DNA from 2 places in the Paenibacillus sp. Y568 genome. Region 1 is predicted to be linked to the other one. Evidence: predicted binding sites of a transcription regulator. Region 1 holds the regulator's gene; the other holds the start of a gene.
The links. Region 1 encodes Rex, which represses fermentation and respiration genes when NADH is low (regulators of the CRP and FNR family bind a similar motif). Its sites were predicted from a motif close to TTGTGAAATATTTCACAA; they were not measured.
Positions count from the first base shown of each region.

Region 2: the regulator Rex is predicted to act here: its motif matches at 1,800-1,817, upstream of nirB (nitrite reductase large subunit NirB).

Region 1 covers NZ_JCAIUM010000001.1:89,308-93,530, reverse strand. Annotated here, with positions in the region: gene dinG (ATP-dependent DNA helicase DinG) at 1-1,691, shown strand, start outside; gene AC1D7X_RS00390 (redox-sensing transcriptional repressor Rex) at 1,731-2,405, shown strand; gene AC1D7X_RS00385 (amidohydrolase) at 2,368-3,681, shown strand; gene AC1D7X_RS00380 (cell wall elongation regulator TseB-like domain-containing protein) at 3,717-4,223, shown strand, end outside.
Region 2 covers NZ_JCAIUM010000001.1:291,585-295,807, reverse strand. Annotated here, with positions in the region: gene AC1D7X_RS01470 (hypothetical protein) at 10-696, shown strand; gene ric (iron-sulfur cluster repair di-iron protein) at 800-1,516, shown strand; gene nirB (nitrite reductase large subunit NirB) at 1,901-4,223, shown strand, end outside.

The sequences.
Region 1 (4,223 bases):
ACGGTGATGATGAAGAACTGAATCTTGGAGGGCGTGGCGGAGATTTCTGGGAAACCGTCTCTAGTGACTCTGATTCATGTCTTGGCCGTGCCTGCCCTTGGTTCCGTAAATGTTATTATCATCGTGCTAAGCATGAAGCGGGAATTGCTGATGTGGTTATTACGAACCACTCTAAGTTATTTACGGATGTTAAAGCTGGACATCAATTATTACCTGCTTATGAGCACTTAGTTATTGATGAAGCACATCATTTAGAAGACGTGGCAGGTAAGCATTTAGGTCTTCATATGAAATATTTCACCGTCGTCCATACACTTACAAGACTGTATAAAGATAATCGTAATGGACAATTTCCAGCGTTAATTCAACAACTTCGTTCTTCACATGATGAAAAGGCTTCGGATTGGATAACTTCCATCGATATATTGAGTGGCGAATTAATTGAAGTGAAGGAGCACTGGGACCGACTGAATGATATGTTGTTTGCTCTTCTTCCCGAGCGAAGTGATGCAGCTCCTGGTGAGACTGGACAATTCGTGCTTCGATTGCAACCTACAAAGAAACCAAAGGATTGGGAACTCTTGTCTGCAATTGAGAATCAAATATACGTAACGCTTGGAGAGGTCATTCGTAAATCGGAGAGAATGTTGAACGACATTAAAGAACTAGACGATTTCAACTCAGATAGTCTGATAACGGACATAAGCGGTCTGATTAAGGATTTATCGAGTGAACGCGAAGATCTTCACATGTTCATGGCGCTTAACGATTTAGGCAATGTTTACTGGATGGAGGCTAATGGACATTTCCGTAGCAAATCTCTACAATTGTATGCCGTGCCTGTCGATGTAAGCAAGCAGTTGAAGGAAGTGTTCTTCGATAAAAAGAAGAGTATTATTCTAACTTCAGCAACGTTATCTATCGAGAAATCCTTTCAGTATATGATTGAAAATCTAGGCTTACAAGAAGCATCAGATCAAGGTCGACTTGTAACAGTTCAGCTACCTTCGCCTTTTCGATATCGTGATCAGGCATTGCTCGTGATTCCACGTGACTTTCCAAGTGTTAAGGGAAGTGTAGGAGATGCTCTTTTTGTAGAGACGCTGGTGAAGTCGTTAGCTGACACAGCTATAGCTACGCATGGACGTATGTTAGTGTTATTCACATCCTATCGCATGCTTCGTCAAGTTTATGAACCATTACGTAATGAACTGTCTTCAAGTGATATAACGATACTCGGCCAAGGTGTTGATACTGGAAGTCGAAGCAAGTTGATTCGTCGTTTTCAAGACAGTAGTGCATCGGTACTGTTAGGAACAAGTAGCTTCTGGGAAGGTGTCGATATTCCCGGTGAAGCACTGACTTGTTTGGCCATTGTTCGACTACCATTTCAGCCACCGAACCATCCTTTGGTTGAAGCAAAGAGTGAACTTCTTAAGCAACAAAAGAAAAATCCATTCATGAAACTGTCGGTTCCGCAAGCGGTCATTCGGTTCAAACAAGGATTTGGTCGGTTAGTGCGTACTGCGAATGATAGGGGGATTGTAATCGTATATGATACGCGAGTAATCGAATCATATTACGGCAAACATTTCCTGTATTCATTACCTGGTCCTAAGATGGAGCATATGCCGACCAATCAAATGGTTCCACGGATTTCGGAGTGGTTAAGTGAAAGGGATCCTTCTTGAAGAAGGATCCTAAAGAGTTAATAATTAGGGGGAGCAAGAATGAAATCTGAAAAAATTTCAGAAGCTGTTGTACGCAGATTACCTGTATATCTGCGTTATCTTTCAGATCTTCAGAGACGTGAAGTAGCCACTGTCTCTTCACAGGAGTTAGGTCAAAAACTCGATTTGAATCCTGCACAAATTCGTAAAGATCTCGCTTATTTTGGAGACTTCGGACGTAAAGGTATAGGATATGACGTGGCCTATTTGATTGAGAAGATTGGTCATATCCTGAATCTCGATCAACAAATCAATGTGGTTCTAATAGGTGCAGGTAATCTTGGTCATGCTTTATCCAATTACAATGCTTATCTAAAGGAAAATTTAAAGATTATCGCTGTTTTTGATTCGTATGCTCCCAAGGTAGGTTCCGTTATTAATACGTTAAAGGTCCAACCTATGGAGGATCTAGTGGATACCATTAAGCAACAAAATATAAGAATAGGTATTATTACGGTTCCAGAAACAGAAGCACAGCATGTTGCAGATAAGTTAATAGAAGCTGGGATTAAGGCGATTTTGAATTTTGCACCTGTTGTGTTGAAAGCTCCAGCGGATGTTCGTATTCATGCAGCTGATTTCACAACGGATATGCTTAGTCTTGCTTATTATTTGGATAATGGAAAGGAAGAATCACATGACAGTGAACAATCAAACACAGAAATGGATCATTAAGAATGGTACGTTTGCTGTTCTGAATAATGAACAATCCGTTGTAAAGGGCTATATGCTTATTGAAGATGACCTTATAACGTATATTGGCGAGGACAAACCAGCTGATTCTGATCATATCCCCGTCGTTGATGGTACGCATCTTCTATTTTTACCTGGACTTGTGAATACACATGGACATGCGGCGATGTCATTACTAAGAGGTTATGGTGATGATTTAGCTCTCCAAGTGTGGTTGCAGGAAAAAATGTGGCCAATGGAGGAGAAGTTTACCTCAAAAGATGTTTATTGGGGATCATCGCTCTCTGTATTGGAAATGTTAAAAGGTGGAACAACTACTTTTCTAGACATGTATGATCATATGGATCAAGTCGCTAAAGTAGTGCAAGAATCGGGTATTCGTGCGGTACTAACAAGAGGTGTTATTGGGTTCTGTTCAGAAGAAATGCAACAACATAAACTTCAAGAAGCGATTGCCTTTGCAAAAGATTGGAACGGTCAAGCAGAAGGACGTATTACTACGATGATGTCCCCGCACGCGCCTTACACATGTCCTCCATCCTTTTTTGAGAAGTTTGTACAGGCAGCGCATGATCTAGATCTTCCGATGCATACACACATGTCTGAGACGCTGAGTGAAGTGGCACAGAATGTGACTGATTATGGTCTTAGACCTGTTCAACATTTAGAGAAACTCGGCATGTTCACACGTCCATCTCTTGTCGCTCATGGTGTACATTTGACAGATGAAGAAATTGACATATTAGCTGCCCATCAAGTGGGCGTGTCACATAACCCAGGAAGCAACTTGAAGCTAGCAAGTGGTATTGCACGGGTCACAGATCTATTGAAGGCAGGCGTAACTGTATCCTTAGGAACAGATGGTCCAGCGAGCAATAACAATTTAGATATGTTTGAAGAAATGCGTCTAGCAGCGCTTATTCACAAAGGTATTTCAGGAGATCCAACAGCAATTCCTGCTGCTGAAGCACTTCGAATGGGTACTAGTTATGGAGCCAAATCTCTATTTCTAGAAAACATAGGTAGATTGGCACCAGGTATGAAAGCAGACTTTATCGCATTAAATACCGATCAGGCTCATTTCCTACCACATACAGACTTCATCTCACATTCCATTTACTCTGCAAGTAGTAAAGATGTAGAGCATGTGTGGGTTAACGGCAAACAAGTTGTAAAGAATGGGGCTTGTCTTACTATGGATGAAGAGCGGATTCATCGTGAAGCTCAGTCATCTTTTGAAGGCTTATTAAACCGCTAAGATGATAGGCTATTCCTGATGAAAGGAAGTTCAGGTTGAAGAAGAACAAGAAGAGATGGATTTTACTAGGAATTGCAATCTGTGTGGTTGTATTGTTTGGACTCTATCGTTATTACATATATGTTATGAAGGACCAATGGAGCCAGGAAGACATCGCTATTACAGCAGCAAAGAAACAAACCGAATTAGTGAAAGTCACAAAAACGGACAAATCGGTGTGGGATAATGTAGTCTGGGTCATCGAAGGTAAAAATAAGGATGATCAAGCTCTTATCGTGTGGGTTCCATTCACAGATGAGTACAACGTAGACGAAACATCTGGGTCTGTGCATAGCGAATTTATAAAGGATGGATTATCTGAAAGACAGATTACTGCTATTATTCAGAGTGATCTTCCAAACATTGATGAGATTCGTTTACAGCTCGGGTTGTTTCATGGGACCCCTGTGTGGCAACTCTTTTACAAAGAGAAAGATCATTACTACTATCGATTCTATAGATTCAGTGATGGAACACAATTAGGAGAACAATATACATTACCC
Region 2 (4,223 bases), 200 kb from region 1:
GGAGATAGATTGGGAAAAAATGTACCCACCCAAGAAGTCGTATATGGTAAAGAGGACATTGCTGAACTTGAAAACGCCTCGATAAAAGTGCAATATGTCTACGATAAGGCACTAGAGTTGCTTGGTCGGTATTTGCCTCAGTTGGTGTGTACTGACCCACCTTCAACTCATTCTACTGTTACTCATAGGATAACAAATCACAATCAAGAGGGTGTATTTCAGAAATGGATTCAAGGTCCAAAGGGTTGGAAATGCATCGGTTATGAGTGGCAGACAAAGATAGATGGGAATAAGGAACAAAGAAGCCTACCTAATGCCAAATTGCAAAGTATGATTCTACAAATGATGATATGGTCCCAATTTGAAAAAATCATTTTGCTGCATCCCTTTTTGGGGCAAGATGCCTTTTATAATAGTGAAGAACTAGAGACGATCTCTTCGTATTTTGTACCTACCTATATGAGTGTTAATCCTCTTATTGAACTTGGCAAACCTTATAAGAAGCATAAGACCAAGCTCCCGATCTACCAAGAATTAATCCCAGCTCCCTCTTTACTGATCCAAACAGAAGGAACTCCTTTGAAGGGTACTTGGATGACAGGGGTATACATTAACCGTTCCAACTTTCAAGGCATTGGTCCATATCTTAAAAATAGTAATGGATGCAGAACCTTTATGGAAGCTTCTATCAACTAATTTGAAAGTAATATGATTCTTGTGAGTACAATCACAATCCTCCTTCTCTCCTAGGTGTAGCCTAAAAAGGTAAGAAAGAAAGCAACCCTAGGAGGAATTCATAATGTCAACTAAACCCCTTTTCAGTAGTGATAACATAGTAAGTGATATTGTTATACAATTTCCGAAAGCCAGCGATTATTTCCGGGATCACAAAATTGACTTCTGTTGTGGTGGCAAACGGCCACTAATCGAAGCGGTTGAGGAGAAAGGCTTGGATATTAATCAAGTATTAGAGGAGTTACGCAATCTTGCAGACAACCATGCCGGCTTAAATGAAGATCATGAAGGAGCTAACTATTTTACTGAAATGAGTTCAGAAGCTTTAATTCATTATATTGTAAGTAAACATCACGATTATTTACGCGAGGAACTTCCTGCTATATATAAGAATGTGGCGAGAGTTAATCGAGTTCATGGTGATCATGATCTTCATTTGGCACAATTATACGTTCTGTTCACACAGCTAAAGGATGAATTGCTTGAACATACATCTAATGAAGAAGAGCAAATCTTTCCTAAGATGGTTGCCCTAGATCAATCACTTGATGGATCTGCTAACCAAGAGCTTAACAATGCTATTGGGACATTGGAGGAGGAGCATGACAAAGCAGGTGATATTCTAAAAGAGATCAGAGAAATCACGAATGATTTCACACCTCCGATCCATGCTTGCACTACGTATCGTTTAACGTACGAAAGACTTGCTGAACTTGAACGAATGACATATGAACATGTGCATTTAGAGAACAATATATTGTTTCCGCGTTTTCAAGCCTGATACTGTGGTAATTCCTTATCATGCGACGGGTTCAGTCCTGAGATAGTAGGAATGCAATCCTCCTAAGGGAATGGAATTTGGTTGGAATTGGTTTTTAAGCTGTGCTGAACTCTGCTATGTTACCATTTACTAGTCCAAACATAACAGGTAGGAATTCAGCATAGCTTATAAGCGTATTCAAAATATATTTGCAAATATTAACCTTGTGACAAACGGATATGTCGAAACAGCAAGGTCATTTATCATGGAATATGTTCACATGTATTTTAAATTGTGAACATATTTGTGATATTATTCACAATTCATGTGAATGAAATCACAACCAGTGTTCATTCCCATGTTATAATATTTTTATAAGCAAGGCAGAGAGGGAGGCAATCGAACATGGTATCATCTAAAAGAGAAAAATTAATCGTTATTGGTAATGGTATGGCTGGCATAAGTACAGTTGAACAAATTCTAAAATTAAGTGATTCATTTGATATTACGGTATTTGGTAGTGAACCACATCCTAACTATAACCGTATAATGCTCTCCTACGTTCTAGAGGGTAGCAAAACGGTTGACGATATCGTTCTGAACGATTGGAATTGGTACAAGGACAATAACATTACATTGCATACGACGACAACAGTGACACATATTGATACAACAAATAAACAGATAACAACTGATAAGGGTATGACGGAAAGTTACGACAAACTTATCATTGCTACAGGTTCTAATCCGTTCATTCTACCTATTCCTGGCAGCGACAAAGAGGGCGTAGTAGGCTTCCGAGATATTAGTGACTGTAACCAAATGCTTGAAGCTGCTAAGAAATATAAAAAAGCTGCGGTTATTGGTGGGGGGCTGTTAGGGTTAGAAGCAGCCAAAGGACTTGTGAATTTGGGAATGGATGTAACTGTCGTTCATCTTATGGAAGATATTATGGAGCGTCAACTAGATCACAGCGCTTCTTCGATGTTACAAGCGGAATTGGAACGTCAAGGCATTAAATTCGCTATGGGAAAACAAACTTCTGAACTTATTGGGGAAGATCGAGTAAGTGGGTTGCGTTTCAGCGACGGTAGTATTTTGGATGCAGAACTTGTGGTTATGGCTGTAGGTATTAAACCGAACATAGCTCTTGCCAAAGCTAGTAACATGGAAGTAGGACGAGGTATTATTGTAGATGATTACATGCTTACTTCATGTGATGGTGTATATTCTGTTGGTGAGTGTACAGAGCATAGAGGAATATGTTATGGGCTTGTAGCACCATTATTTGAACAAGGAAATGTATTGGCTAAGCATATTTGCGGAGTAGATACGAATCCATATGAGGGTTCTATCGTGGCAACTAAGCTAAAGATCTCTGGTGTCGACGTATTCTCAGCAGGAGAGTTTGTTGAAGAGCCCAAACATACGGTGATCTCTGCTAAAGACGAGTGGAAAAGAACATATAAGAAAGTCCTTCTATGTGATAACGTCATTGTGGGAGCAGTATTATTCGGGGATGTAACGGAGTCTTCCAATCTACAAAAATTGATTAAACAACAGTCTGAAATGACAGATGAAATTTACAGCACGATTATGGGAACAGGATGTTGTGGTGGTGGCGCTAATAAACAGTCATCGGTAGAGACTATGGCTGACGATGAAATTGTTTGTGGATGTAATGGTGTAACTAAAAAAACAATTGTTGATGTTATAACGGATCAGGGTCTAACAACAGTAGATGAGATTAAAGCTTGTACTGGTGCAACCCGATCATGTGGTGGCTGTAAACCAGTCGTTGAGCAAATATTGCAGTATGTTCTTGGAGATGGATTCAAGACAGCAGCCAAACAAGGAATTTGTGGTTGTACGACTCTCGATAGAGATGAAGTTGTAGCACAGATTACCGCTAAAGGGTTATCTACAACGCGTGAAGTAATGAATGTACTGGGTTGGAGTAATCAAGAAGGATGCTCTAAGTGCCGTCCCGCAATTAATTATTATCTAGGGATGTTGAACCCTGAGACTCATGAAGATGAGAAAGAATCACGCTTTGTGAATGAGCGTATGAATGCAAATATCCAAAAGGATGGTACGTATACCGTTGTTCCACGGATGTACGGCGGCGTAACAACACCAGAGGAACTCAAGAAGATTGCTGATGTTTCCTTAAAATATGATGTTAAGGTAGTAAAAGTGACAGGTGGACAACGCTTGGATCTAATTGGGGTTAAGAAAGAAGACTTGCCTAGCGTATGGGAAGAACTTGATATGCCTTCAGGCTATGCTTATGCCAAGTCACTACGTACGGTGAAGACATGTGTAGGTTCTCAATTCTGCCGATTCGGAACACAGGATTCTATGGCTATGGGTGCTCTGTTAGAACGTAAATTCGAGAGACTCGATTTACCTGCTAAATTTAAATACGCTGTGAATGGTTGTCCGCGGAACTGTGCGGAATCGTGTACGAAAGATATCGGTATCGTCGGAAATGATGGAGGATGGGAAATCTTTGTCGGTGGTAATGGAGGTATCAAACCTCGTATTGCGGATAGCTTCTGTAAAGTTAAGAGTGATGAAGAATTAATTGAAATTTGTGGAGCAATTATGCAATATTATCGTGAAACTGGCAACTACTTGGAGAGAACATCAGAGTGGGTAGAACGGGTAGGACTTGCACAGATTCAGTCAGCGGTATTGGATAATCTTGATAACCGTAAAGAGCTCG